3 regions of the Kitasatospora sp. NPDC094015 genome follow, and region 2 is predicted to be linked to each of the others. Evidence: riboswitches for the same ligand, from Rfam matches in the RefSeq annotation. Region 2 holds a riboswitch; each other region holds the start of a gene.
The links. Region 2 has a riboswitch for cobalamin ahead of ABT014_RS26260 (cobalamin biosynthesis protein). Riboswitches for the same ligand answer to the same signal wherever they lie in the genome.
Positions count from the first base shown of each region.

Region 1: another riboswitch for cobalamin. It lies ahead of ABT014_RS27225 (prenyltransferase/squalene oxidase repeat-containing protein); the one in region 2 lies ahead of ABT014_RS26260 (cobalamin biosynthesis protein).
Region 3: another riboswitch for cobalamin. It lies ahead of metE (5-methyltetrahydropteroyltriglutamate--homocysteine S-methyltransferase); the one in region 2 lies ahead of ABT014_RS26260 (cobalamin biosynthesis protein).

Region 1 covers NZ_JBEOUL010000028.1:82,964-93,507, reverse strand. The annotation lists gene ABT014_RS27250 (ATP-grasp domain-containing protein) at 1-436, opposite strand, end outside; gene ABT014_RS27245 (ECF transporter S component) at 1,377-2,213, opposite strand; gene ABT014_RS27240 (ABC transporter ATP-binding protein) at 2,258-3,913, opposite strand; gene ABT014_RS27235 (CbiQ family ECF transporter T component) at 3,910-5,139, opposite strand; gene ABT014_RS27230 (hypothetical protein) at 5,144-6,187, opposite strand; gene ABT014_RS27225 (prenyltransferase/squalene oxidase repeat-containing protein) at 6,184-9,042, opposite strand; cobalamin riboswitch at 9,208-9,354, opposite strand; cobalamin riboswitch at 9,400-9,522, shown strand; gene ABT014_RS27220 (prenyltransferase/squalene oxidase repeat-containing protein) at 9,629-10,544, shown strand, end outside.
Region 2 covers NZ_JBEOUL010000026.1:73,772-84,315, forward strand. The annotation lists gene ABT014_RS26235 (phosphatidylserine decarboxylase) at 1-356, shown strand, start outside; gene ABT014_RS26240 (CDP-alcohol phosphatidyltransferase family protein) at 343-1,221, shown strand; gene ABT014_RS26245 (hypothetical protein) at 1,324-2,829, opposite strand; gene ABT014_RS26250 (alpha/beta hydrolase) at 3,064-4,182, opposite strand; gene ABT014_RS26255 (helix-turn-helix domain-containing protein) at 4,298-4,987, opposite strand; cobalamin riboswitch at 5,277-5,439, shown strand; gene ABT014_RS26260 (cobalamin biosynthesis protein) at 5,518-6,456, shown strand; gene ABT014_RS26265 (cobyric acid synthase) at 6,721-8,247, shown strand; gene ABT014_RS26270 (putative cobaltochelatase) at 8,272-10,365, shown strand; gene cobO (cob(I)yrinic acid a,c-diamide adenosyltransferase) at 10,370-10,544, shown strand, end outside.
Region 3 covers NZ_JBEOUL010000068.1:658-9,052, forward strand. The annotation lists gene ABT014_RS34180 (CoA-acylating methylmalonate-semialdehyde dehydrogenase) at 1-1,418, shown strand, start outside; gene ABT014_RS34185 (acyl-CoA dehydrogenase family protein) at 1,415-2,578, shown strand; gene ABT014_RS34190 (enoyl-CoA hydratase/isomerase family protein) at 2,578-3,651, shown strand; gene mmsB (3-hydroxyisobutyrate dehydrogenase) at 3,648-4,544, shown strand; gene ABT014_RS34200 (enoyl-CoA hydratase) at 4,541-5,317, shown strand; gene ABT014_RS34205 (hypothetical protein) at 5,355-5,546, opposite strand; cobalamin riboswitch at 5,654-5,871, shown strand; gene metE (5-methyltetrahydropteroyltriglutamate--homocysteine S-methyltransferase) at 6,024-8,339, shown strand.

The DNA of each region.
Region 1 (10,544 bases), on a different contig from region 2:
CCGGGACCGGGGAGTCGTGCAGGTGGAGCAGGGTGGCCATCTTGTCGTTGCCGATGAGCGAGACCTGCGGCGGGAACGGCAGGTAGAAGCCGCTCTGTTCGAGCACCGCGTACAGCGCGAACTGGTTGAAGATGTCCATCGACTGGTACGGCAGCGAGTAGAGCGCGGTCACGAACAGCGTGTCCTGCGGGGTGACCGGCTCGTCGTCCACGTACACCCGGGGGCGGCCGGGCACGGTGGCGTCCACCGTCACCGCGTCGGGCGCGTGCCTGGTCCAGGTCATCCCCAGGCTCTCGGCGACCTCCGCGTAGAGGTTCCAGAAGAAGTCCTGCCACATCGCGGTCGCCCGGCTCGACTCCCGGTCGGGGAAGATCCAGCACATCCGGCGCAGCGGGCCGGCCTGCGATTCCGTGGGGTCGGTGGGTTCGCGCGTCATGGGTATGCTCATCGTGATCCTCACAGGGAAGCGGTCGAAGGCCGGTCGGCACGCGTGGTGCCCCGGCCGCAAGACTCCGCGGCGGCCGCCCGGTCCGGGCGGCGCGGCGGTCACCCGCCGTACGGATCCGCCGGCCCGGCGAACCGGAGCGCGGCGCGCCGGTGGCCGGGGCCACGGGTGCGCCCGGCCCCGGGACGGGACCGGCTCGTCGGCTCGCTGTCAGGACTCATCCGGTCTCGGCTCTCCACCATGGCTCGGGTGCGTGGCCGGACGGCAGGCCGGCTGTGTCGCACCGGCACGCTCCGGACGGGGCCAACTCTCGCAACGGCACCGGGCCGTGTCAATGCTCCGGAATTCGCATGATGATTCATCAGATCGCCGTGCACGGAACCGAATCGGAGCACCGGGCCGCGGTGGGGGCCGCCGCCCCCGGACGGCCCGGGGAGCGCGGGCGGGTGCGAGGGGGCGCCGGAAATGGCGCGGCCGACGGACCTGCTCCGGCATCCGCCCGGCGGCGTTCCTGCGTACCGGATCGATGAATCGGAAGGGCGGAATTCCGTCGGCGGGACGGGCCGTTCCGCGTTCGGACGAGCCGGGCACCCGGGGCCGGACACCGGCTCGGTGGCACCGGCTCCCGGCCTGGTCGGGACGGAGCGGGCCGGGCCTCGCGGCGGCGCACCGCGGACAGATCACCGCCGACCTGGCGAGGTGGCGTGTACCCGACGAAACAATGCCGTCGCCGGGGCGATCCGAACCGATCCGGGCCGACGCCCGGATGCCGGGCCCGGCGACCACCCGGGTGTACCGGACGCACATGGCGCGCGGGCGCACCGAATTCCCCGCCGTAGGCGAGGGCGGGGAATTCGGAACGGTTCGGGAATGCGCATGCCCGGGGCCGTCCGGGCGCCGGCTGGAATGCCCCCGGACGGCCCGGACGGCCCTATTCGGCGGCGGCCGTCCTCGGCACGGGAACGCCCTGGGCGGGCGTCGTGGCGCCCGTGGTCCCCGCGGCGCGCGGGGGCTCCCCGGCGGGCCCGGCGAAGCGCACCGGCGCCTCGAAGTTGGCCCGGCGGGCGGCCCGGCGGAAGACGGTGAGCACCGCCGGGCCGACCAGCAGCACGCACAGGCCGGTGGTGACGGCACGTCCGGTGTCCCAGCCGAGCGAGGTGGTCAGGTCGAACAGCAGGTAGCGGTGCCACTGCTCGGTGAAGGGCAGGCCGGGCAGGTAGGCGATCGAGCTGTTCGGGTCGATCGAGAACGGCCAGAACGAGAGGTTGAGCAGGAAACCGAAGAGGTACCCGGACACCGCGCCGTACCCGGCGAGCATCACCACCTCGGCCCGCCCGCGCAGCCGCGGCAGCAGTCCGGCGAGGAGGCCCACGAAGGCGCAGCCGAACATCTGGTACGGCATCCAGGGGCCGACCCCGCCGGTGATGATCGCGGAGGCGAACAGCGAGGTGCAGCCCAGGGTGAACCCGAAGCCGGGACCGAACACCCGCCCGGCCAGCACCAGGATGAAGAAAACGGTCTCCACCCCAGCCGTGCCGGCGCCGAGCGGGCGCAGGCCCGCGTTGACGGCGGAGAGCACCCCGAGCATGGCCAGCGCCTTGGCGTCGATGCCGCCGGCCGAGATCTCGGCGATCACCACGGCAAGCACCAGCACCAGCAGCGCCCCGAAGATCAGCGGCGGGGCGTAGTTGGAGCCGAACCTCCCCGGCGCCACCACGAACGGCCAGGTGAACGCGGTCAGGCCGATGAAGGCGGCGAGCGCCACCATCAGCCGGGCCCGCAGCGGGATCCGGACGGCGACCCGGGCGGCGCTCACCGGGCCGCCTCCACGGTCGCGAGCGCCCGTCCCACCTGGCCGACCGTCAGGTACGGCAGCGGGGCGAGGATCTTGGCGGTCTGCGGGGCGAAGGTCGGCGAGGCGACGATCACCTCGGCGGTCGGCCCGTCGGCGACCACCTCCCCCTCGGCCATCACCACCACCCGGTCGGCCGCCGCGGCGGCGAACTCCACGTCGTGGGTGCAGACGACCACCGTGCGGCCCTCGGCGGCCAGCTGGTCGACGATCGCGATCAGGGCCTCCTTCCCGGGGTAGTCCAGTCCGCGGGTGGGCTCGTCCAGCAGCACCACCTGCGGGGCGGCGGCCAGCTGGATCGCCAGCACCAGGGCGAGCTTCTGCCCCTCGGAGAGGTCCCGGGGGTGGCTGTCGCCGGCGATGCCGGGGGCGAGCCGGTCCAGCACCTCCCGGGCCGTGCGACGGGCGCCCGCCTTCTCCTGCGGGCCCGCGTCCAGGTCGGCCTGGGCCAGCTCCTCGGCGACCGACTCCAGGTACAGCAGGTCGGTCGGGGTCTGCGGGACCAGGCCGACCAGCCGGCGGGCCTCGGCCGCGGGCACCCGCTTCGGGTCGGTCGCCGCCCGGCCGTCCGCCCACGCGACCTTGACGGTGCCGCCCTGCCGCGGGCCCGAACCCTGCAGCGCCCAGAGCAGCGAGGACTTGCCGGAGCCGTTGCGCCCCATCAGCGCGGTGACCTGGCCGGCCCGCAGCTCGAGGTCCACCTCCCGGACGGCGACCACCTGGCCGTGGCGGACCACGACCCGCTGCGCGGACAGCACCGGCGCGCCGTCCGGCTGCTCGCGGCGCGGCGGCGGGACGGGGTGCCCGGCCAGCCGCTCGCGCAGCGGGGCGGCGGCCCGGCGGGCGTCGCGGACCGAGAGCGGGAGCGGGCGCCATCCGGCCAGCCGGCCGAGGTCGACCACGGGCGGGGCGATCGCGGTGTCGGCGAAGATCTCGGCGGGCGGCCCGTACCGGACCGTGCCGTCGCCGGGCAGGTGGGCGACCCGGTCGGCGTACTGGACGACCCGCTCCAGCCGGTGCTCGGCGAGCAGCACGGTGACGCCGAGGTCGTGCACCAGGCGGGTGACGGCCGCCAGCACCTCCTCGGCCGCGGTCGGGTCGAGCGCGGAGGTGGGCTCGTCCAGGACCAGGATCCTGGGGTGCGCGGTGAGCACCGAGCCGATCGCCACCCGCTGCTGCTGGCCGCCGGAGAGCTCGTGCAGGGCGCGGTGGCGCAGGTCGGCGAGGCCGAGCAGGTCGAGGGTCTCCTCCACCCGCTTGCGCATCACCTCCGGCGGGACGGCCAACTGCTCCATCGCGTAGGCGAGTTCCTCCTCCACCGTGTCGGTGACGAAGCCGGCCAGCGGATCCTGGCCCACCACGCCCACCACGTCGGCCAGTTCGCGCGGCGGGTGGTCGGCGGTGTCGCGCCCGTCGACCGTCACCCGGCCGTGCAGGGTGCCACCGGTGAAGTGCGGCACCAGGCCGTTGACCGCGCCCAGCAGGGTGGACTTGCCGGCGCCGGTCCGACCGACCACCAGGCAGAGTTCACCCTCGGGGATGTGGAGGTCGACGTCGCGCAGCACGGGGGCGTCGTCGCCGTCGTACACCACGCTGACCTGGTCGAAGCGGATCACTCGGTCACCTCGGTGCGGGGGCTGGTGCTGGTTCTCTTGCCGGTGCCGGTGCTCTTGCTTGCGCCGGTGGCTGTGCGGGCGGCCCCGGCGGGCGCCGGGGCGCGGCCGGGCGGTGGGGAGATCACCCCGGCGGCGCCGGCCAGCAGCACGGCCAGCACCGGCACGACCGGCAGGGCCGGCCAACTCAGCGGGTAGAGGGACGGGTTGAGGTCGGTCGCGGAGTACCCCACGCTGACCGAGAGCAGTACCGCCACGGCCACCCCGCAGCCCGCCACCCCCCACTCGGCGGCCCGCCACGGGTCCGGCCGATAGGTGGTGCGCCGCACCCGGCGCCCGCCGAGCGCCAGCCCACCGGCGCACAGCGCCGAGCCGGCCACCAGCGCGGGCAGGCCGAGCGCGGCCGGCGCGGTGCCGTCGAGCAGCCCGTACACGCCGGCGCACAGGCCGCCCATGCCGAGCAGCATCAGCGCGCCGGTGGCCCGGCGGGAGCCGCGGGTGGCGGCGCCGGAACGGCCGTAGCCGCGCGAATCCATCGCGGCGGCCAGGTGCAGCGAGCGCTCCAGCGCGTCCTCCAGGACCGGGACGACGATGCTGCGCAGCGCCCGGATGCCCTTGCTCCGGCCCGCCCGCAGCCGCCGGGCCCGCACCACCCGCTGGACGCTCTGCACCAGTTGCGGCGCGACGCTGACGGAGACCGTGACGGCGACGCCGAGTTCGTACAGCGCGCCGGGCAGCACCCGCAGGGCGCGCTTGGGGTTGGCGAGGGTGTTGGCCGCGCCGATGCAGCACAGCAGGCAGGCCAGCCGCAGGCCGTCGGTGGCCGCCGACAGGGTGGCCTCCAGCGAGACCGGCCCGCCGATCCGGATCCCCGCGTACCAGGCCGGGGTCGGGATGTGCGGCAGCGAGAAGATCAGGTGGTCGTGCGGGGTGATGCCGGTCGCGAAAACGCACCGGAAGGCCACCCGGATCGCCACCACGGTCAGCGCGAGCCACAGGTAGTACTTGAAGCCGCGGGCCCACGGCGCCTCGGTGCGGCGGGTGGTCACCACGTGGCCGAGCACCGCCAGCACCAGGAACAGCAGCAGCGGATTGGTGGTCCGGCTGGCCGCGGTGGCCAGGGCCAGCGCCCAGATCCACCAGGCGAACGGGTGCAGGTCGCGCGGCACCCGCCGGCCGCCCCGGCGCGCCCCGGGGGCGGCCGGGGTGTACGTGTCGAGCCTGGTCACCGGATCACTCGGCCTGTCGGCGGCGACGCACGGCGGCGACCGCGGTGGCGGCGCCGAGGGCCACCACGATGGCGGCGCCGACCACGACGGGCACGACGGAGCCGGTCGACTGCGGCGCGTCGGCGGCCGGGGCCGCGTCCACCACCTTCGTCCCGCCGCCCGGTGCGGCCGACGGGTCGGTCGGGGACGGCGCGGCGGAAGGGTCTGCGGAGGGGGCGGCGGACGGCGAGCCGGTGGCCTCGGGTGACGCGGGGGCGCTCCCGTTCGCGGTGGGGTCGGTCGGGGTGGTACCGCCCGCGGAGGTGCCCGGCTGGGGGGCGGTGCCGGCGGCCGGCGGCTTGGCGCCGCCGTTCGTGCCGGCGGCGGTACCGCCGCTGGTGCTGCCGTTGGTGGTGCCTCCGTTGGCACCGCCGGAGCCGCCGCCCGGGGGCGGGGGCGTGGTGGGCGGCTTGGGCGGGGTGCTCTGGCCGGAGCCGCCGCCGGGCGCCGTGTTGTGCGCGCGGACGGTGTCGGGCGAGAAGGTCGGCTTGCCCTCGGTGCCCTCGATGTTGGTACCGCCGAAGATCCACAGGTCGACGCTGCCGGGCTTGGGCTGGTAGCTCATCGCGCCGAGCTGGCTGTAGGACCAGGTGTTCTGGCCCGGATCGGCGTGCCAGTACGACCAGTACGACGTGGCCGGCGGGGTCAGCACGCACTTCTCCTGATCGGGCGTCGGGTACTGCTTGCCGCCCTGGTACCCGCTGTAGCCGATCCGGCAGATGAACGCCGGACCGTCGTGCCCGGTGCCGGTGGTCTTCCAACCGCCCTGGTTGAGCAGGGCGTACCCGGTGGTGGGCGTGGTGCCGCAGGAGCGCAGCAGCGGGCCGCCCCAGTGGCCGAGGTCGACGGCCAGCACGACGCCGGAGGTGGTGGTGCACTGCTCGATCGGCAGCGGGGCAGCCGCCGCCGTACCGATGCCGCCGAGGGCCGACACCAGGGTCACCCCGGCGGCGGCGAGCCCGCGGGCCAGGCGGCCCGCGGGGCCCGGTCGGCGCGGGCGGCGGCTCACCGGTGCCGCCCGGCGGCGGACGCCGTCCGGCGGCGGGTGGCGATCAGGACCCCACCACCGGCCGCGGTCAGCAGCAGCGCGGGGATCACCAGGCCGAGCGCGTCGGTACCGGTCCAGGCCAGGCCGTCCGCCGTCTCGCCGGCCGAGTCGCCGGTACCGCTCAGGGTGCGGGTGTCGGACGGCTCGGGGGCCGCGCCCGTCCCGGGGCCGGTGCCCTGGCCGGCGGTCGCGGAGGAGGAGGCCGGGGCCGGCGAGGCGGAGCCCGTACCGCTGCCGCTCGGGCTCACGGAGGCCGAGGCAGAGGCGGAGGCCGACGCGGACGGCGACGGCGAGGCGGAGGTGGACGGGGACGACGAAGCGGACGCGGACGGGGATCCGGTCGGGTCCGGCGTGCCGGTGCCGAGGTCGCGCCGCAGCGTCCCGAACGAGACACCGGTGACCCCGCCGAGCGCCTGGGTGGAGGCGCGGACGTCGGAACCCTGCTGACCGCTGGACGCGACGTTGAAGCCGCCATCGGCGTTCTGCTGGCCGGCCAGGAACTCGACCGCCTTGGCGATCTGCCCGGCGTAGGTGCTCGACCGCAGGGACATGCCCTGGATCGCCAGCGCGGCCGAGTTGACCGAGTCGCCGGCCGCACCGGGGAAGCCGCCGTCGGCCACCTGCTGGGCGGCGAGCCAGGCGAGGCCCTTGTCGACCGCCGCGGCCGCCTCGTCGCCGGGGACGAGCGAGAGGGCCATCACGGCCATCGCGGTGCTGTCCACGTCGGAGTCGCCGGCGGCCGGGATGAGGCTCGGCCAGGAACCGTTCGCCGTCTGAAGGCTCTTCAGGAAGGCGATCGGCGCGGCGGCGTGCTCGGCGTCGCCCGCGCGCAGCTGCGCCATCACCCCGAGGGACTGCGAGAACACCGAGGTCGCCCAGAGGTAGTTCCCCGCCTCCGCGCAGCCGTTGTCGAGGTCGGCGTGCGCGCAGACGGCCTGGGCCAGCGCCGCGATCAGGTCGTGGCCGCCGAAGGCGTGCGGGTCGCGGCCGACCACCTCGGCGAGCAGCGCCTCCTTGCCGATCGAGCCGCCGCCGGCGTACTCGGTGCCGACGCCGGTCCAGTCGTTGACCGTACGGTCGTTGGCGTCCTTGCCCTGCTGGTCGAGGAAGTCGACGATCTTGCGCAGGGCGGCGTCGTCCGTGCCGGCGGCGGCGAGCGCGAAGGCGCCGTCGATGGTGAGGCCGAAGTCGGCGAAGGTCGGGAAGGCCTCGTAGTAGTGACCGTCGATCAGGTTGGCCGGGGCGGTCAGGTAGCTGCTGCCCTTGGCCAGGTCGGGGGTGCGGCTCGGCTGCGGGGTGGTGCCGCCGAGGTCACGGGTGACGCTGACCGGATCGGTGCCGGTGAGGGCGAGGATCGCCTGCTCGGTGGCGGCCGGGTCCGAGTCGGTGGTCCACCGGTCCGGCCCGAAGCCGCCGTCCTTGTTCTGCCGGGCCGCCAGCCAGGCCTTGGCCGCCGCCTGCTCGGTGGCCCGGCCCGCGGCCTTCAGGCCCTGGGCCGCACCGGCGGTGCCGGCGGTGTCGCCGCCCGAGGCGCCGATGTACGGCAGGTACGAGCCGTCGGCCTGCTGGCTCGCGGCGAGCTGGTCGGCCGCGTTCTGCGCGGTCGGGTCGGCGCTGCCGGCCTTGCGCAGGGCCAGGACGGTGAGCGCGGTGGTGGACGGGTCCGACTCGCAGTTCTCGCCGGGCACGATCATCGCGCCGGCGATCCCGCCGTCGGCGCACCGCAGCGCCTCGAAGCGGGCGAGGGTGGCGGCGGGCGGGGTGACCTCGCCGCGCAGCAGGGCGATCACGCCAAGGGCCTGGACCCAGGGCGAGGCGGCGCCGAGGAAGTCGCCGGCGGCGGTGCACTTCCCGTCCTCCCCGGCAGCGGTGCACACGTGGTCGGTGAGCGCGGCGAGCAGGTCGCGGCCGCCGAACGCGCGCGGGTTGCGGCCGGTGCTCTCGGCGACCAGCCCGAGCAGCGCGGCCGCCCGGGCGTCCGGCTTGCCGGCCGGTCCGTCGGGGAGCAGGAAGGCGTCGGTGTGCGCCTCCAGGAAGGCGACGACCTTGCGCAGGGCCGGGTCCTGGGTGCCGGCCGCGGCGAGCGCGATCGCGGTCAGCGAGGTCCGGGGCAGGTCGGGGCCCTCGAAGGCCCAGTTCTCCATGTGGTCGCCGTCGACCAGCCGGCCGGCCAGCCAGGCCGCCGCGGCGGCGGGGTCACCGGTGGCGGGCGGCGCGACGGTCGGGCTCGTGGAGGCCGACGCCGACGCGGAGGTCGACGCGGAGGCGGAGGTGGAGGTGGACGGTGAGGGGCTGGCCGGGTTCTTCGCCCGGACCGAGTCCGGGGTGAACGCGGGCGCGCCGCTGCTGCCGCCGACGTCGGTGCCGCCGTACACCCAGGCCTCGACCTCGCCCGGCTTCGGCTTCTGCGTGCCGGCGCCGAACTGGCTGTAGGACCAGGTGTCCTGGCCTGGCTCGGCGATCCAGTACGACCAGTACGCCGTCGCCTGCGGGGTGTTGACGCAGGGCTCCTCGGCGGCGGTCGGGTACTGGGTTCCGTTGCCGAAGGTGCTGCTGCCGAGGCGGCAGATGAAGGCGGGGCCGTCGTGCTCGGTGCCGGTGGTGGTGAACCCGGCGTTGTGCAGCAGGTTCATCCCGGTGGTGGGGTGGGCGTCGCAGCCGCGGACCACGCTGCCGCCCCAGTGGCCGAAGTCGACGGCGACCACGGCGCCGGTGGTGGCGGTGCACTCCTCGATCGGGTCGGCGGCGGCCCTGCTGGGGTGGCCGAGCAGCACCGTGCCGCCCGCGCTGACCGCGATGGCACTGGCGAGCAGCACGGACGCCAGCGTGCGCCCTCTGCTGCCCGGACTCGTACGACTGCTGCTGACCCTCACCGGCGACTCCCTGGTCGGTCGAGGCGGAGCACGACGGCGCAGCCGACCGGGCATCAGGGGAGGGCGCCCGGGTCAGACCGCGCCGTAGTCCGCGACGACGCACGTGTTGCTGACTTGCTCCTCGGCGCAGGCATTCCGGCTCACCCGCCACGAGTTGCGGGTCCACGGTTGCGGGTCAGCGCCGGACTTGGACCGGCTTCCCCTGACTGCCAAGGGTGAAAACCGGTTCATCAGACCACGCGGCGCAGCGGGGCGTCAACGAGGCGTCATGTCGCCTTCGACACCTCGTGAGCGGGCCCGACCTGCGATAGCGTCCCGGGTGGCCGAGTGGGGGAACCTGGTGCGAATCCAGGGCTGACGCGCAGCGGTGTGGGGCGGATCGACGCTCCGAGCCCGAATGCCCACCCGGCGCGCACCACGAGCGAAAGCCAGCCCACGCGACCCGGGCGGCGGCCCCCGGCGGCGCGCGGCCCTCGATCGGACCGCCCGCGCGGGACCGGTCGGCGCCCACCACCCAAGGAGCCCGACCGTGCCCCTCCGCCACTCCTCCGCCACCGTCGTCGCGCTGGCGGCCGGCGCCCTGCTGCTGTCCGCCGTGCCCGCCGGCGCCACCGCCTCCCCCGCGCAGATCGCCACCTCCAAGAGCACCGGCGTGACCTACCTGAAGTCGCTGCAGGCCGCCGACGGCAGCTACGTCACCGGAGGCGGCCTCTCGAACGAGTGGGCGTTCAGCGCGCTGGCCGCGGCCGGCACCGCCGCGGTCGACGTCGCCCCCGGCGGCGACACCAGCAAGAACGCCCGTACCGTGTACCGCAACCAGCTCGCCGCCACCACCTGGCCGAGCGCCTCCCCCGTGGTCACCGACTACGAGCGCGCCACCCTCAACGCCTACGCCGCCGGCATCGACCCGGCCCGGGTCGGCCCCGGCCGCAACCTGATCGCCGACCTCGCCGCGTACTGGCAGACCGCCGAGCCCGGCTACTACGGCCCGTCCGCCAACTTCAACGGCACCGTCTTCGGCTTGCTCGCCCTCGGCGGGGCCCGTACCCAGGGCGGCACCCAGCGCGTCCCGCAGGCACTGATCGACGCCACCGTGACGGCCGTCCGGGCCAACCAGCACAACGACGGCGGCTGGAACTACGGCAAGGCCGCCGGGAACCCGACCGCGCTCGCCCAGGGCAGCGACATCGACATGACCGGCGCCGCGATGGCCTCGCTGTGCAGCAGCGGCGTCCCCGGCACCGACGCCGCGATCGTCGCCGCCAAGAACTTCCTCAAGGGCAAGCTGATCTCCTCCGGCGCCTTCAACTCCATGTTCGGCGCCAACACCGACTCCAACGGCTGGGCGGTCTCCGGGCTGAACGCCTGCGGGATCAACCCGCAGGGCGCCGACTTCACCAGCGGCAGCGGCAGGACGCCGATCGACTTCCTGATCGCCCAGCAGT
Region 2 (10,544 bases):
TGAGCCCGCTCAACGTCCACGTCAACCGCGCGCCGCTGCCCGGCACCGTGACGTCCGTGGAGCACGTCGCCGGCGGCTTCGTCCCGGCGTTCAACAAGGACAGCGACACCAACGAGCGTGTCGTGTGGCACTTCGACACCGAGCTCGGCGACATCGAGATGGTGCAGATCGCGGGGGCCGTGGCCCGTCGCATCGTGCCGTACGTGGACGCCGGCACCAAGGTCGAGCAGGGCGACCGGATCGGCCTGATCCGCTTCGGCTCCCGCGTCGACACCTACCTGCCGGCCGGCATCGAGGTCGGTGTCGAGGTCGGCCAGAAGACCACCGCCGGGGTGACACGCCTTGACCGTGACTGATCCTGAGACTCTCGTCGGCCTGGACGACGAGGAGACCGACCTGCGTCGCCGCCGCTGGGCGCGCGACCGCGAGCTCCGGGCTCCCCGTTCGCCGCAGCACCTGTCCACCGCCGACTTCCTGACCCTGGGGAACGCCGTCTGCGGCTTCCTGGCGATCTACTCGATCACCACCGGGGTCCTGATGCCGCACCTCACCGGCGAGTCCAACACGCCGGACAAGCACAGCGCGGCCACCGCCGTGACGCTGCTGCTGATCGGCGCCATGTGCGACCTGTTCGACGGCCTGGTGGCCCGCAAGCTGCGCTCCTCGGCGCTGGGAGCGGAGCTGGACAACCTGGCCGACCTGATCAGCTTCGGCATCGCGCCGGCGTACTTCGTCGCGGTCTGGGGCATCGTCTCGCCCGACAGCAACCAGCAGCTCTCCGCCTTCATCGCACTCACCGTGCTGCTGTCGGTGGTGCTGCGGCTGGCGAGGTTCTCGACCGTGAAGATGCGGCCGGGGATCTTCCAGGGCATGCCCTGCCCGATGGGCGCCATGACGGTGATCGCGATCGTCCTGCTGGACCCGCCGTTCGTGCCGGGCCTGCTGATGATCTTCGGTGTGGCGTACCTGATGGTGAGCCGGATCGAGTACCCGAAGCCGCAGGGCCTGCTGGCGACCGCCACGCTGGCCTGGATCGTGGTCAGCATCGGCTGCCTCGCCTCCTGGGCGGCCGGGCTGCCGGGCGGCGACACCCTGATGCACATCGGTGCGGTCGCCCAGATCGCGCTGGCCGCGATGGCGCCGCTGCTGGTCATCCGCCGCAAGGTGGGCCAGAAGGTCGGCGACGTGCGCGCCCGCCGCGCCGAGTCGCGGGGCTGCTGACCCGCACCGCGTACCACGAAGGGGCCCGGATCCTGATGGATCCGGGCCCCTTCGCCGTGTTCTCGTCGTCGCCGTGCTCGCTGCGCCACGGCGCGGCGGCCGCTACGCGCCGCCGTGGTGGACGCTGAAGGCCGAGCGGCGGGCCGCCCGGGCCACCGCCGGGTCCGGGTGCACCCCGGCGACCGCCGTGAGCACCGAGGCCGCCCTCGGGTGGCCGGACTGCCGGGCCCGGTTGAACAGCCGGACCGGCTCCCCCGCCGAGGCGCCCTCCACGTGGCCGACCAGCAGGCCGGTCTCGCCGTGGTCGAGCACCGCGGCCGCGGTGTCCACCCAGAGCCAGGCGGCGTCCTCCGCACCGAGCACGTCGGCCGGGGAGACCCCGCCCTCGTCCAGCTGCTCGGCCAGCCAGAGCAGCGCGTACGGGCGCAGCACCGCCTCCTCGACCGCGCCGCGCACCGCCGCCTCGGCGGTGCGACCGGCCACCCGGAGCGCCTCGAAGGCGAGGCCGCGCACCAGCGCGTCCTCGCCGCGGGCGGCGTCCAGCAGCTCGGCGACGGCCCGGTCGGCGGGGCGGGCGGCGACCCAGGCCCGGTACTCGGCGCGGGCCGGGCCGGGCGAGTAGTCGGCGCAGGCGCTGAGCAGCTCGGGCGCGCTCTGCTCGATGTGCCCGGCGGCGGTCTGGGCCACCGTGCAGATCTCCTCCAGCTTGGCCCGCACCGCCCAGTGCCCGAGCGGCGACAGCTCGGCCGCCTCGTCGCTCCTGGTCAGCGCGCCGACGGCGGCCAGGCCGTCGAGCATCCAGTCCAGGACGGCGGCGACGTCGCCGGAGGCGGGCAGGGTGTCGATCTGCGGCTCGCGGCAGGTGCCGCGGACCGCGGAGACGGCGGAGGCCGCGTGCGGGACCGGCGAGAGCGGGCCGGCGCCGACGGCGACGCCGACCCGGCGCTCGTCCAGGCCGCGCCGCAGCAGCTCCAGCAGTTCGCTGTCGGGGACCGGGCCGTCCACCAGGTGCAGGAAGGAGAGCAGCTGGGGCGCCTGGTCGACGGCCTGACCGGCGAGCACCGCGAAGACGCCGCGCATCGCGGCGGGCGGCACCGGTGCCAGCAGGGTCCAGGCGTCGAACAGCGCCGACCAGCCGCGGACCACGGCCTCGTCGTCGTGCTCCCAGGCGTGCAGGCGCCAGCCGGGGCCGGCGCCGCTGTCGCGGAGCTCGACCAGGCCGATCTGCAGGGCCTGGCCCCAGGCCTTGGCGGCGGCGCCGACGGTCATGGCGAGGGCCAGCCCGGCCGCCCGGGCGTCCTCGGGCAGCAGCTCCCCGCGCTTGTCGACCTCGCCGAGTTCGCCCGCCCAGCGGGCGATCCGGACCGCGTCGGCGAGCATCCGCCGGGCGAGCGGGGCCAGCTCCGCGGGGGCGGGGAAGCCGTCGGGTACGGGTACCCTGCCACGCCCGGGCTTGGGCTGGGGGGTACGGCGGCGGGCTGCGGCGGGGCTGCCCTGGATTGCGCTGTCGGCACGGCTGCCCGTGCCTGGCAGACGGGTGACCGTCGCACCGGTACGGATCGTCGGCTGGAGCGGGGCATCACGGTCGCGCGGGTTCCGAGACGTCACGCCGTGCAGTCTTCCCCTTGTACGGGCGTTCTGTCACATCGGGTGCGGCGCGTCTTTGGCGCCGGGGGCCCGGAACCCGTCCCGGATTCGGGCAAGGGCCCGCAAACCGGGCCCGGAACCCTTGACATCCGCCCCGTACACGACAAACAATTCCGGCCCACCGGCGCCGCCGTGGCTCGGAGCGGTGGGCCCAGCGCGATGGGCGCAGTGCGGCGGGCCCAGGAGCGGTGACTCTCAGAGCAGTGGGGTGAGAAAGCGTCGCAGGTGCTCCAGGTAACGGTCCGGGTCGGCGTTCCACAGGGCGGCGTGCCCAGCATCAGGGACGCTGCACAGGCTCACCAGGTTCTCCCGCCGCCGGGCCAGTTTCTCGGCGGCCGCGTACGGGGCGACGGCGTCGTCCGGGCTGTGCAGCAGCAGCACCGGCACGTGCAGGTCGCTGCCGTCGGCAAGCCGGGCGAAGTCCGCCAGGTCCACCCCCGAACGGCCCTGCGCGGCCAGCGCGCCCAGCTCGGCCACCGGGGCCGGGGCCCCCGTCCGGGCGGCCACCCGGCGCACGGTGGCCGGCCAGTCCAGCACCGGGGAGTCCAGCACCAGCCCGCTCACCGACTCCCGCCAGTCCGAGCGGGCGGCCGCCTGGAGCGCGATGGTGGCGCCCAGCGACCAGCCGTACAGCACCACCCGGCCCGCGCCGGAGGCCAGCGCGGTGCGGATCGCCGCCTCCACGTCCCGCCACTCGGTCTCCCCGAAGTGCCCGAGGCCGTCCGGGGAGCCCGGTGCGCCGCGGTCGCCGCGGTAGGTGACGGTGAGGGTGGGCAGCTGGAGCGAGTGCAGCAGCGGCATGACCGGGAGCGCCTGGGTGCGGTCGGCCGCGGGGCCGTGCACCAGGATCATCCAGGTCCCGCGGACGGCGGGGACGAACCAGGCCGGGAGCGGACCGAGCTCACCGGTCACCGCGTCGTCGGTGAACGCCATCCCGAACGCGCGGAACGGGTCCCCGACGTACACCCGGGGGGTCAGCCGGACCTCCGTGCCGGTGACCAGGGTGCCCAGCTCGGCCCGCTCCAGCCGGCGGGTCACGGTCTGCACGCCGGTGGCGACCACCTCGCCGACCACCGCGTGGCCGCCCTCGCCCCACTCCAGGCCGTAGCGGCCGGGGCGGACCGAGTCCGGGGTCCGGCTGAGCGTCACCAGGCCGGGGGCGAGGGCGTGCACCCGCAGCGCGGGGCGGGCGCCGCCGGGCTCGACGCCGGGGCGCAGGACCCGCTCGGAGACCTTGCGGCCGAGCAGCAGACCGGCCGCCGCCCCGGCCCCGACGGCGGCTGCTGCCACGATGGCGGCGGTACCCCAACGCATACTGCTCCCCGGATGCTGGTCGCGGATCGGACGCGGTACGGTCCCAGTCCACCGCCCGCGCCCCGGCGCAGCCACCGGAAGCGGCCGTTCGAGGGGCCGGACGCCCCGCGCGGCCTCAGACCGGGATCTCGGTGGAACGTCCGGCGAGCAGCTCCCAGAACCGCGCGGCGGGCGGGCGGCGCGACGGCTCCGCGGCGGCCGGGGTGGCGGCGCCCCAGTGCATCGGCACCTGGTACTCCCCCTGCAGTTCGGCCAGGACCTCGGCGAGCACCTCCCGGTCGACCGGCACCAGCCGGGCCACCGGCTTCAGCTGGGCCTGCCAGCGGCCCTGCACCACCTGGCGCAGCCGCTGCTCCAGGTCGTCCTGGTGATGGGTGATCCGGACCAGCGTGCGCAGGCCCAGGCCGAGCACGTGGGCCAGCGCGCGGGTCTGCTCCGCGTCCCCGGTCCACCGGCCGGTGTCCTCCGCCTTCCGGTACGCCTGCTCGGTGACGCCGATCCGGCGGGCCGCCTGTTCCTGGCTCAGCTCCCGGGCGACCCGGAAGTCACGCAGTCCGTCGGGCGGGGCGCCCATCAGCTGGGCCGGCGGGCACCACAGGGCGCGCGCCAGCGCGATGAACTCCTCCTCGGACGGCCGGATCCCGCCGGTCTCCCACCCGATCACATGGGCGGGCAGCAGCCGCACCCCGTGCGCGGCCATCCCCTCGACCACCTGGTCCGGGGTCAGGCCGAGCCCGGCGCGGTGGGCACGGGCGGCCGCCGGGGAGAACGGCACCGGCGTCGGTTCGGGCTGTCTTCGTCGCATGCCACGAAGCTAGGGGCGGCGCGGCCCGCGCTGTACCCGCCGAACACACGAAGCCCGGTTGGACGGTCGGACAGTGGACTGGCCGATCACACAGCCCCGGCCCTCCGAACGGCCGCACTACTCGGAGGTAGTGACGGCGGCCGCCGCCGGGCGCAAGCTACGCGGGTAGCGCGCCGGAGCGTCCCCGGGCCTCCGCAGCACCCTTCGGCGACCCCGGTGAGCTGGGGTGATGACGTGTGATCAAGGCCTCCGGCGGACCGGTTGACTCCCGGTCCGGGCCCGTGGTCAGATCCTTGGGCCATACGGAGGCAAGGAGAGGAAGCCGGTGCGAATCCGGCGCGGTCCCGCCACTGTCACCGGGGAGCACGCTCGGCCCGGCCGCCCTCGGCCGGGACGCGGGGGTGCGTCCGACCCGGAAGCCAGGAGACTCTCGCCGCCGTTCGTCGATCCAGGGCGCGGACCCTGAGTGAGGACACGCGAGCCATGCAGGCTGCCCCGAACCGAGCTCCGCTCGCTGCGCCGTGCGCCGGCTGAGCGCGGCCGCCCCCCACCTGCTCGGCGCCGCCCTCGGCCACCTCGCGGACGCCCGCTACGGCGACCCGCGGCGCGGCCACCCGGTCGCCCTGTTCGGCACGGCCGCCGGCCGCCTGGAGCGGGCCCTGTGGCGCGACCACCGGGGCGCCGGCGCGCTGTACACCGCCGTCTGCGTGGGCGCCGTCGCGGCCGGCACCGCGCTGGCCGACCGGGCCCTGCGGCGCTCCCCGCTGGGCCGCACCGCGCTCACCGCCGCCGCCACCTTCACCGTGCTCGGCGGCACCTCGCTCACCCGGGAGGCGGAGACCGTCGCCGGGGCGCTGCGGGCCGGCGACCTGACCGCCGCGCGGGAACGGCTGCCGCACCTGTGCGGGCGCGATCCGAGCGGCCTGGACGAACAGCAACTGGCCCGGGCCGTGGTCGAGTCGGTCGCCGAGAACACCGCGGACGCGGTGGTCAACGCGCTGGTCTGGGGCGCGGTGGCCGGGGCGCCCGGGCTGCTCGCCTTCCGGGCCGTCAACACGCTGGACGCGATGGTCGGTCACCGCTCGGCCCGGTACGCGCGGTTCGGCTGGGCCTCCGCCCGGCTCGACGACGTGGCCGGCTGGCCCGGGGCCCGGCTCACCGCCCTGCTCACCGTCGCCGCCTCACCGGAACCCGGCCGCACCTGGCGGATCTGGCGCCGGGACGGCTCCTCCCACCCCAGCCCCAACGCGGGCCAGGCCGAATCGGCGTTCGCCGGGGCGCTCGGGGTACGGCTCGGGGGCACCCTCCAGTACGGGACGCGGACCGAGCACCGGCCGGTCCTGGGGGCCGAACTCCGGCCGGTCACCGTGGACGACATCGACCGCGCCTGCACCCTCTCCCGCCGCGTCGGCCTCCTCGCCTTGGCGACGACCTCGGCGGCGGCCCTCCTGAAGCGACACCGCTCATGAGGACGACCCCGACCCGCAGGGGCGCGGGGAACTGCGCGACGTCGCAAGTGACGGTATCGCGCCTTCCGCAGCGCGCAGTTCCTCGCGCCCCTGAAGGCACCCACGTGCGGGCAACCACCCCTAGGGGCGCGGGGAACTGCGCGGCATCGGGAGTGACGGCGCCGCGCCTACCGCAGCGCGCAGTTCCTCGCGCCCCCGGAGGTATCCCGGTGCGCAGGGTGGGTTTCGCTGGATGTGTCGGGGGTCGGTGGATCGGAGGCGGGTGTGGGTAGGGCGTTGTTGGTGGCCGGGACGACCTCGGATGCGGGGAAGTCGGTGGTGACGGCGGGGATCTGCCGGTGGCTGGTGCGGCAGGGGGTGCGGGTGGCGCCGTTCAAGGCGCAGAACATGTCGCTCAACTCCTTCGTCACCGCGGACGGCGCCGAGATCGGCCGGGCGCAGGCGATGCAGGCCGCGGCCGCCCGGGTCGAGCCGGAGGCGGCGATGAATCCGGTGCTGCTGAAGCCGGGTGCCAACGGCCGCAGTCAGGTGGTGCTGCTCGGCCGGCCGGTGGCCGAGGTCGGGGCGCTGGACTACCGGGAGCGCAAGCCCGTCCTGCTGGAGCGGGCGCTGGAGTGCCTGGCGGATCTGCGCGGCCGGTACGACGTGGTGGTCTGCGAGGGAGCCGGTTCGCCCGCCGAGATCAACCTGCGGGACCGGGACATCGCCAACATGGGCCTGGCCACGGCCGCCGGGCTGCCGACCGTGGTGGTCGGCGACATCGACCGCGGCGGCGTGTTCGCCGCGATGTACGGCACGCTCGCGCTGCTCTCGGCCGAGGACCAGCGGCACGTGGCCGGCTGGTTCGTGAACAAGTTCCGCGGCGACGCCCGGCTGCTCGCGCCCGGTCTGGACATGCTGCACCGGCTGACCGGCCGTCCGGTGCTCGGCACCCTGCCGATGCTGCCCGGCCTGTGGCTGGACGCCGAGGACTCGCTGGACCTGACCACCGTCGTCGAGCAGCAGGCGTCCGCCGGCCCGTACGGCGCGGACGTGCTGCGGGTGGCCGTGGTGCGCTTCCCGCGGCTGTCCAACTTCACCGACCTGGACGCGCTCGCCCAGGAGCCGGGCGTCCTGGTCCGCTGGGCCACCCGGCCGGAGGAGCTGGCCGACGCGGACCTGGTGGTGCTGCCCGGCACCCGCGCCACCGTGGCCGACCTGGCGTGGCTGCGCGAACGCGGCCTGGAGGTCCCGCTGAAGGCCCGCGCGGCCGCCGGCCTGCCGGTGCTCGGGGTGTGCGGCGGGTACCAGATGCTGGGCCGCGAGATCACCGACGAGGTGGAGTCGGGGGCCGGCACGGTCGGCGCGCTCGGCCTGCTGCCGGTCCGGGTGGTGTTCGGCGCCGAGAAGGTGCTGGCCCGGCCGGTCGGCGAGGCGTACGGGGAGCGGGTCGAGGGGTACGAGATCCACCACGGCGTGGTGGAGGTGGAGGGCGGCGAGGTGTTCATCGCGGACGGCACCGGGCGCCCGCTCGAGGGCTGCCGCCTGGGCGCGGTGTGGGGCACCACCTGGCACGGCGTGCTGGAGAACGACGCCTTCCGCCGGGCCCTGCTGCGCGAGGTGGCGGCGCTGGCCGGCCGGGCGTTCGTGCCCGCGCCGGACACCTCGTTCGCCGCCGCCCGCGAGGAGCGCCTGGACCGCCTGGGCGACCTGATCGAGGAGCACGCCGACACCGACGCGCTGTGGAAGCTGATCGAGGGCGGGGTGCCCGCCGCGGGCAGCCTGCCGTTCGTCCCGCCGGGGGCACCGTGACAAGTCTGGAGAGTGGCACGACTGATGAGTGACGTCCGATACCCGTTCACCGCGATCGTCGGCATGGCCGACCTGCGGCTCGGGCTGCTGCTCAACGCGGTCTCACCGGCGGTCGGCGGGGTGCTGGTGCGCGGTGAGAAGGGCACCGCCAAGTCGACCATGGTGCGCGCGCTGGCCGGGCTGCTGCCCTCGATCGCGACCGTGGAGGCCTGCCGGTTCGCCTGCGACCCGGCCGCGCCGGACCAGCAGTGCCCGGACGCCCCGCACGCCGCCGCCGGCACCGAGCGGCGCCCGGCCCACCTGGTGGAGCTGCCGGTCGGCGTCTCCGAGGACCGGATCGTCGGCTCTCTGGACCTGGAGCGGGCGCTCGCCGAGGGCGTCAAGGCGTACGAACCCGGGCTGCTGGCCAAGGCGCACCGCGGCGTGCTCTACATCGACGAGGTGAACCTGCTCCAGGACCACCTGGTCGACCTGCTGCTGGACGCCGCCGCGATGGGCCGCTCGTACGTGGAGCGCGAGGGCGTCTCCGTCCGGCACGCGGCGCGCTTCCTGCTGGTCGGCACGATGAACCCGGAGGAGGGGGAGCTGCGCCCGCAGCTGCTCGACCGGTTCGGGCTGACCGTGGAGATCGCGGCGACCCGGGACGCGGCCGAGCGGGCCGAGGTGGTCCGGCGCCGGCTGGCGTACGACGCCGACCCGGCCGCGTTCGCCGCCCGGTTCGCCGAGCCGGAGCGGGAGCTCGCCGAACGGATCACCGCCGCCCGGGAGTTGCTGCCCTCGGTCGAGCTGGGCGACGGGGCGCTGCGGCAGATCACCGCCGTCTGCGCCGCCTTCGAGGTGGACGGCCTGCGGGCGGACATCGTGATGGCGCGCACCGCCGTCGCGCTGGCCGCCTGGGCCGGCCGGACCGAGGTGCTGGAGGAGGACGTCCGGCAGGCCGCCCGGCTGGCGCTGCCGCACCGCCGGCGCCGCAACCCGTTCGACGCCCCGGGGCTGGACGAGGAGCAGCTGGAGCGGACCCTGGAGGAGCACGCCGAGCAGCCCGAGCCCCCGCAGGACCCGGAGGGCCGCGGCCCGGACGGCGGCCCGGACGGGGACGGCGACGGGGAGGGCCCGGACGGCGGTGGACCGGACGGCGGCGGCGCGCCCGAGCCGGCCGGCCCCCCGCAGGACGGCAGCGCGGCCGACGCTCCCCGCCCCGACGGACCGCAGCCCGACGGACCGCAGGAGCCGGCCGCCCCGGTGCCGCAGCCCGCGCCCGGTGGCGGGCGGGAGGCCACCCCGGTGGCCGCCGGCGAGCCGTACCGGACCCGGCTGTTCAGGGTGCCCGGCACCGGCAAGGGCGCCCAGGGCCGCCGCTCCCCCGCCGAGACCGACAGCGGGCACACCGTCCGGGCCCGCCGCCCGCAGGGCCGGCTCAGCCGGCTGCACCTGGCCGCCACCCTGCAGGCGGCCGCGCCGCACCAGGTGGCGCGCGGGCGGGCCGGCCGGGCGCTGGTGCTCCAGCGGGACGACTTCCGGGAGCAGGTGCGCCGGGGCCGGGAGGCCAACCTGGTGCTGTTCGTGGTGGACGCCTCCGGGTCGATGGCCGCCCGGCAGCGGATGACGGCCGTCAAGGGCGCCGTGCTCTCCCTGCTGATGGACGCCTACCAGCGGCGGGACAAGATCGGCATGATCACTTTCCGCGGCGCGGACGCCGAGCTGGTGCTGCCGCCGACCTCCTCGGTGGAGGTGGGCGCGGCCCGGCTGGAGCAGCTGCCGACCGGCGGCCGCACCCCGCTGGCCGCCGGTCTGCTGCGCGCCCACGAGGTGCTCCGGGTCGAGCGGATGCGCGACCCGAACCGCCGCCCGCTGCTGGTGCTGGTGACCGACGGCCGGGCCACCGGCGGCAAGGACGCGCTCGCCCGGGCGGGCCGGGCGGCGGACCTGCTGGCCGCCCAGGGCCTGGCCGCGGTGGTGCTGGACTGCGAGTCCGGCCCCGTCCGGCTCGGCCTCGCCCGCACCGTGGCCGCCCGGCTGGGCGCCCCCGCCGTCTCCCTGGACGAGCTGCGTGCCGAGGGCGTGGCCGCCCTGGTGCACGCGCACCGCACCGCCGACCACGACCGAAAGGCCGCGTGACCCCATGCCCAAGGGCGTACCCGAGACCGTCCCCGAAGACGGCCTGACCACCCGCCAGCGCCGCACCCTGCCGATCACCGCCGTGCACACCGGCCCCGGCAAGGGCAAGTCCACCGCCGCCTTCGGGATGGCGCTGCGGGCCTGGAACCAGGGCTGGCCGATCGGGGTGTTCCAGTTCG
Region 3 (8,395 bases), on a different contig from region 2:
ACACCGGCCGCGTCCAGGCCCGGGTGCCGCTGGCCTCCCGTGCCGAGGTCGAGACCGCGATCGCCGACGCCGCCCAGGCCCAGCCCGAGTGGGCCGCCTGGAACCCGCAGCGCCGCGCCCGGGTGCTGCTGCGCTTCCTCCAACTGGTCGAGCCGCGGCGCGAGGAGATCGCCCGGCTGCTCGCCGCCGAGCACGGCAAGACCGTCGCCGACGCCCACGGCGACCTCCAGCGCGGGCTGGAGGTGGTGGAGTTCGCCGCCGGCATCCCGCACCTGCTCAAGGGCGAGTTCACCGACAACGCCGGGAGCGGCATCGACGTGTACTCGATGCGCCAGCCGCTCGGCGTGGTCGCCGGCATCACCCCGTTCAACTTCCCCGCGATGATCCCGCTCTGGAAGGCCGCACCGGCGCTGGCCTGCGGGAACGCCTTCATCCTCAAGCCGTCCGAGCGCGACCCCTCGGTGCCGCTGCGGCTGGCCGAACTGTTCCTGGAGGCGGGCCTGCCGCCCGGCGTGCTCAACGTGGTCAACGGCGACAAGGAAGCCGTCGACACCCTGCTGGAGGACCCGCGGGTGGAGGCGCTCGGCTTCGTCGGCTCCACCCCGATCGCCCAGTACGTCTACGCCACCGCAGCCGCCCACGGGAAGCGGGCGCAGTGCTTCGGCGGCGCCAAGAACCACATGATCATCATGCCGGACGCCGACCTCGACCAGGTCGCCGACGCCCTGGTCGGCGCCGGTTACGGCTCGGCCGGTGAGCGCTGCATGGCGATCTCGGTGGCCGTCCCGGTCGGCGAGCGGACCGCGGACGCCCTGGTCGCCAAGCTGGTCGAGCGGATCGCGGCACTCAAGGTCGGCCGTTCCGACGACCCGGACGCCGACTTCGGCCCGCTGGTCGGCCGCGACGCCGTGGACCGGGTCCGCGGCTATCTGGACCTCGGCGTCCAGGAGGGCGCCGAACTCGTCGTCGACGGACGGGACTTCCGACTCGAAGGCCACGAGGACGGGTTCTTCCTCGGCGCCTCGCTGTTCGACCGGGTCACCCCGCAGATGCGCATCCACCGCGAGGAGATCTTCGGCCCGGTGCTCTGCGTCGTGCGCGCCGCCGACTACGAGGAGGCGCTGCGCCTGCCCAGCGAGCACGAGTTCGGCAACGGCGTGGCCATCTTCACCCGGGACGGCGACACCGCCCGGGACTTCACCCGCCGGGTGAACACCGGCATGGTCGGCGTCAACGTGCCGATCCCGGTGCCGATCGCCTACCACACCTTCGGCGGCTGGAAGCGCTCCGGCTTCGGTGACCTGGGCCAGCACGGCCCGGACTCGATCCGCTTCTACACCCGCACCCGCACGGTCACCTCGCGCTGGCCCTCCGGGGTCAAGGAGGGCGCGAGCTTCACCATCCCGACGATGGGATGAGCACCGTGAGCACCATGAGCACCGGCGAACTGACGCAGGAACAGGATGCCATCGCCGAGGCGGTCGGCGCCTTCGCCGCCGAACACCTGGCGCCGCACGCCGTGGCGTGGGACCGGGCCAAGCACTTCCCGGTGGACGTGCTGCGCAAGGCCGCCGGCCTCGGCCTGGCCGGGATCTACGTCCGCGAGGACGCCGGCGGCTCCGAACTCACCCGGCTGGACGGGGTGGTGGCCTTCGAGGCGCTGGCCGCCGGCTGCCCGTCCATCGCCGCCTACCTGTCCATCCACAACATGGTCGCCTGGATGATCGACCGCTACGGCACCGAGGCCCAGCGCTCCCGCTGGCTGCCCGGACTCTGTGCGGCCGAGCACCTCGGCAGCTACTGCCTGACCGAGCCCGGCGCGGGCTCCGACGCCGCCGCGCTCGTCACCCGCGCCGTGCGCGACGGCGGCCACTGGACCCTGCACGGGGTCAAGCAGTTCATCTCCGGCGCCGGCACCTCGCAGGTCTACCTGGTGATGGCCCGCACCGGCGGACCCGGGCCCGGCGGCGTCTCCGCGTTCCTGGTGGACCGCGACGACCCGGGACTGTCCTTCGGCCCGAACGAGCACAAGATGGGCTGGAACGCCCAGCCGACCCGCCAGGTGCTGCTGGACGGCGTCCGGCTGCCCGCCGACCGCCTGCTCGGCGCGGAGGGCGAGGGCTTCCGGATCGCGATGGCCGGCCTCAACGGCGGCCGGATCGGGATCGCCGCCTGCTCCCTCGGCGGCGCCCGGGTCGCCCTGGAGCGCGCGACGGCCTACCTCGCCGACCGCGAGGCGTTCGGGACCAGACTGCTGCACGCCCAGGCCCTGCAGTTCCGGCTCGCCGACATGGCCACCGAGCTGGAGGCCGCCCGTTCCCTGGTCCGGCGGGCCGCCGCCGCCATGGATCGCGGCGACCCCAGGGCCCCCGAGCTGTGCGCGATGGCCAAGCGCTACGCCACCGACGTCGGCTTCGACGTCGCCAACCAGGCGCTCCAACTGCACGGCGGCTACGGCTACCTGGCCGAGTACGGCATCGAGAAGATCGTCCGCGACCTGCGGGTGCACCAGATCCTGGAAGGGACCAACGAGATCATGCGCGTCATCGTCGCCCGCGGCCTGACCGGAGCCGCCTGATGACCGGGACCGAACCCGACGAGGTCCTCGTCCGCACGGCCGGCCGCGCCGGCCTGATCGTCCTCAACCGCCCCGCCGCCCTGAACGCCCTCACCCACGGCATGGTGGCGCGGATCCACCAGGCCCTCGACGGGTGGGAGCAGGACGAGCGGGTCGAGACCGTCGTCGTCACCGGAGCGGGGGAGCGGGCCTTCTGCGCCGGCGGTGACATCGTGGCCATCCACCGCGCCGCCACCGGCGGCGACCCGGGCGCCGTCGAGGAGTTCTGGCGCGCGGAGTACCGGCTCAACGCCAGGATCGCCCGCTACCCCAAGCCCTACGTCGCGGTGATGAGCGGCATCGTGATGGGCGGCGGGGTCGGCGTCTCGGCACACGGCAGCGTCCGGATCGTCACCGGGACCACCCGGGTCGCCATGCCGGAGGCCGGCATCGGCTTCGTCCCCGACGTCGGCGGCACCTACCTGCTCGCCCTCGCCCCCGGCGAGCTGGGCACCCACCTCGCCCTGACCGCGGGCTCCGCCGGCGCCGCCGACGCGATGACCTGCGGGCTCGCCGACCACTTCGTCCCCGCCGAGCAGCTGCCCGCGCTGCTCGACGAGCTCACCGCCCGGCCCGTCCACGACGTCCTCGAACGGTACGTCGCACCCGCCCCGCCCGGCCGGCTGGCGGCGCAGCGCGGCTGGATCGACGTCTGCTACGCCGCCGACACCGTCGAGGAGATCCTCGACCGCCTGCTGGGCAGCGGCGAACCCGAGGCGAAGCAGGCCGCCGACCGGATCACCGCCAACTCGCCGAGCGCCGTGAAGGCGACGCTCGCCGCGCTGCGCCGGGCCCGCGAACTCGGCCCGCTGGAAGCGGTGCTGGACCAGGAGTACCGCACCTCCTGCGCGGCGCTCGCCACCGCGGACCTGGCCGAGGGGATCCGGGCCCAGGTGATCGACAAGGACCGCACACCGCACTGGCACCCGGCCACCCTGGACGCCGTCGCGCCCGCCGCCGTGGACCGCTACTTCACCCCGCTCGGCGAGCGGGAACTCGGCCTCGCCACCACCACACCCCTGGAGCGCTGGTGACCCGTCACATCGGATTCGTCGGACTCGGCAACATGGGCGGTCCGATGGCCGCCAACCTCGTCAAGGCCGGGTACCGGGTCAGCGGCTTCGACCTGGCCCCGCAGGCGCTCCGGCAGGCCGAGGCCGCCGGGGTGCAGGCGGCCGGCTCGGGCGCCGAAGCGGCCCGCGAGGCCGACCTGGTCATCACCATGCTGCCCGCCGGCCGGCACGTGCTGGCCGCCTACGCGGAGCTGCTGCCCGCCGCCCGGTCCGGCACGTACTTCGTCGACTGCTCCACCATCGACGTCGCGGACGCCCGCGCGGCCCACGACCTGGCCACGGCCGCCGGCCACCGGGCGGTGGACGCGCCGGTCTCCGGCGGGGTCGCCGGGGCGAGCGCCGCGAGCCTCACCTTCATGACGGGCGCCGCGCAGCCCGACTTCGACGCCGTCCGGCCGGTGCTGGAGGCGATGGGCCGCAAGGTCGTGCACTGCGGCCCGTCCGGCGCCGGCCAGGCCGCGAAGATCTGCAACAACATGATCCTCGGGATCTCGATGATCGCCGTCGGCGAGGCCTTCGTGCTCGGCGAGAGCCTCGGCCTCAGCCACCAGGCGCTGTTCGACGTGGCCTCGACCGCCTCCGGCCAGTGCTGGGCGCTCACCAGCAACTGCCCCGTCCCCGGGCCCGTTCCGGCCAGCCCCGCCAACCGCGGGTACGCCGCCGGGTTCGCCGCGGCCCTGATGGCCAAGGACCTCGGCCTCGCCGCCGGGGCCGCCGAGGCCGCCGGACTGCCGACCGAACTCGGGCGCAGGGCCGCGCAGTTGTACGCCTCCTTCGCGGCGGGCGAGGGCGCAGGCCTGGACTTCTCGGCGATCATCACCACGCTGAAGGCCGAGAAGGAGGACGCCGAGTGACCGGCTACGAGACCATCCTGGTCGACCGCAAGGGCCGGGTCGGGCTGATCACGCTCGACCGGCCGAAGGCGCTCAACGCGCTGAACACCCAGCTGATGAACGAAGTGGTCGTGGCGGCAACGGAGTTCGACCGCGACCCGGTGATCGGCTGCCTCGTCGTCACCGGCTCGGAGAAGGCCTTCGCGGCCGGCGCCGACATCAAGGAGATGCAGTCGCTCGACTTCGTCGACGCCTACCTCGGTGACTGGTTCGCCGCCTGGGACCGCTTCGGCGCGCTGCGCAAGCCGGTGATCGCCGCGGTCGCGGGCTACGCGCTGGGCGGGGGCTGCGAGTTGGCGATGCTGTGCGACATCCTGCTGGCCGCCGACACCGCGAGGTTCGGGCAGCCGGAGATCAAGCTCGGGGTGATCCCCGGGATCGGCGGCTCGCAGCGGCTGACCAGGGCGGTCGGCAAGGCCAAGGCCATGGAGCTGTGCCTGACCGGCCGGATGATGGGCGCCGAGGAGGCCGAGCGGGCCGGCCTGGTCTCCCGGATCGTCCCGGCCGACCGGCTGCTGGCGGAGGCGATGGCGGTGGCGGAGACGGTCGCCGCGATGTCCGCACCGGCCGCCGTGATGATGAAGGAGAGCGTCGACCGCGCCTTCGAGACCACCCTCGCCGAGGGTGTCCGGTTCGAACGCCGGCTCTTCCACGCCACGTTCGCCACCGCCGACCAGAAGGAGGGCATGGCCGCCTTCGCCGAGAAGCGGCCGCCGGAGTTCACCCACCGCTGATCGGCCGCTCCTCGGTAGGGCCCGTGCGCCCCGGGCCCTACCGCCCGGGGCGCACCCGCTGCGCCTCGTCCGCCGTCACCGGTGCACCGGCCCGCACACCGTGCAGGACGTGCGCCAGCACCTCGGCCCCGCGGACCACCCGCGGGCCGCGGCGGCCGATCAGGGCCGGGCCCGGACCGAGCACGGTGACCAGGTCGGTCGCGGCGGGCAGGAGCGAGACGATCCGCATGGTCCGAGCCTACGGATTCGCCGCGCGGGCCGGGCCGGAACGCGCCGCCCGGTCTCACTCCGTGGACGCACCGGCGGGCGATGCTGCCCGGGCCGGGGGTTTGGCCCTAGGCTGGCACCGCAGCTGGTTCGCCCCGTCCGCCAGGCGGGGTGTCGTAAGAGGGAACCCGGTGGGAATCCGGGACTGCCCCGCAGCGGTGAGTGGGAACGACCGCCGTCAAACGCACTGGGCCCGTGGGTCCGGGAAGCGACGGCCAGTAGGTGTCCGCCCTGGACGGGTGGACGTGCCCGCGAGTCCGAAGACCTGCCACTGCCCGTGCGCGACCATCGTGCGCGGACCTCCGGTGACCTCGTGGGCGGGTCGGCGTGCACACCTGGCGGAGCCGCACCCTGCGGGCGTCCGTCCGGTTGGTCGCACCTTCGCGCTCTCGTCCCGTCACCGGGTACTCGAGGAGCAAGACTCGCGAAGGAGAGTCCCTTGACAGCGAAGTCCGCAGCCGCGGCGACCCGGTCCACCACCTACGGCCACCCCCGCCAGGGGCAGGGCCGTGAACTCAAGAAGGCCGTCGAGGGGTACTGGAAGGGCGCCGTCACCGCCGACGCGCTCCTGGCCACCGCCGCCGACCTGCGCCGGGACAACTGGCGGCAGCTCGCCGAAGCCGGCGTCACCGAAGTGCCCACCGGCGACTTCTCGCTCTACGACCACGTGCTGGACACCACCGTCGCCGTCGGCGCGATCCCGGCGCGGCACCGCGCCGCCGTCGACGCCGATCCGCTGGACGGCTACTTCGCCATGGCACGCGGCACCCAGGACGTCGCGCCGCTGGAGATGACCAAGTGGTTCGACACCAACTACCACTACCTGGTCCCCGAACTCGGCCCCGACACCGCGTTCACCGCCGACCCCGCCAAGGCGGTCGGCGAGCTCCGCGAGGCCCTCGCGGCGGGCCACGACGCCCGCCCGGTGCTGGTCGGACCGGTCACCTACCTGCTGCTCGCCAAGCCCGCGCCCGGCGTCGCCGAGGACTTCCAGCCGATCACCCTGCTGGACCGGCTGCTGCCGGTCTACGCCGAGCTGCTGGCCGACCTGCGCGCCGCCGGCGCCGAGTGGGTGCAGCTGGACGAGCCCGCGCTGGTGCAGGACCGCACGCCCGCCGAGCTGAACGCCGCCGCCCGCGCCTACCGCGAGCTCGGCGCCCGCACCGACCGCCCCAAGCTGCTGGTCGCGAGCTACTTCGACCGGCTCGGCGAGGCGCTCCCGGTCCTCGCCAAGGCCCCGATCGACGGCCTGGCCCTCGACTTCACCGGGCCGGCCGCCGCCAACCTGGACGCGCTCGCCGCCGTCGGCGGGCTGCCCGGCAAGCGCCTGATCGCCGGCGTGGTCGACGGCCGCAACATCTGGATCAACGACCTGGAGAAGTCGCTGGCCACCCTGGCGACCCTGCTGGGCCTGGCCGACCGGGTCGACGTCGCACCGTCCTGCTCCCTGCTGCACGTCCCGCTCGACGCCGACGCCGAACGCGACCTCGACCCGCAGATCGCCCGCTGGCTGGCCTTCGCCAAGCAGAAGGCGCAGGAGGTCGCCCTGCTGGCCCGCGGGCTGCGCGAGGGCACCGGCGCGATCACCGCCGAACTCGCCGCCAACCGGGCCGACCTGGCCTCCCGCGCCACCTCGCCGATCACCCGCGACCCGGCCGTCCGTGCCCGGACCGCCGCCGTCACCGAGGCCGACGCCCGCCGCGCCCAGGCCTACCCCGAACGGTCCGAGGCCCAGCGCGCCCGGCTCGGCCTGCCGCTGCTGCCGACCACCACCATCGGCTCCTTCCCGCAGACCACCGAACTGCGCACCGCCCGCGCCGACCTCACCGCCGGCCGGATCGACGCCGCCGCCTACCGCGAACGCATCGAGGCCGAGGTGCGCGAGGTCGTCGCGTTCCAGGAGAAGGCCGGCCTGGACGTCCTGGTTCACGGCGAGCCCGAACGGAACGACATGGTCCAGTACTTCGCCGAGCAGCTCACCGGCTACCTCGCCACCCGGCACGGCTGGGTGCAGTCCTACGGCACCCGGTACGTCCGCCCGCCGGTGCTGGCCGGCGACATCTCCCGCCCGCACCCGATGACGGTCGACTGGTACCGCTACGCCCAGGACCTGACCGACCGTCCGGTCAAGGGCATGCTCACCGGCCCGGTCACCATGCTCGCCTGGTCCTTCGTCCGCGACGACCAGCCGCTCGCCGAGACCGCCCGGCAGGTCGCCCTCGCCCTGCGCGACGAGGTCACCGACCTGGAGGCGGCCGGCGCCGCCGTCGTCCAGGTCGACGAACCGGCGCTGCGCGAGACCCTGCCGCTGCGCGCCGCCGACCGCCCGGTCTACCTGGACTGGGCCACCGAGTCCTTCCGCCTGGCCACGTCGGCGGTCCGGGCGGACACTCAGATCCACACCCACATGTGCTACGCCGAGTTCGGCGCGATCATGACCGCGATCGACGAGCTGGACGCGGACGTGATCTCGCTGGAGGCCACCCGCTCGCACATGCAGGTCGCCGGCGAGCTCGCCGAGGCCGGCTACCCGCGCGAGGTCGGGCCCGGCGTGTGGGACATCCACTCGCCGCGGGTGCCGAGCACCGACGAGGCGGTGGAACTGCTGCGGGCCGGCCTCGCCGCGATCCCGGCCGAGCGGCTGTGGGTCAACCCCGACTGCGGCCTGAAGACCCGCGGCTGGGCCGAGACCCGGGCCTCGCTCGACAGCCTGGTCGGCGCCGCCCGCCGGCTCCGCGAGGAACTCGCCGGCTGACCTCCGCCGCACGGGGGCGGGCGCAGCCGATCGGCTGCGCCCGCCCGAACCGCGGC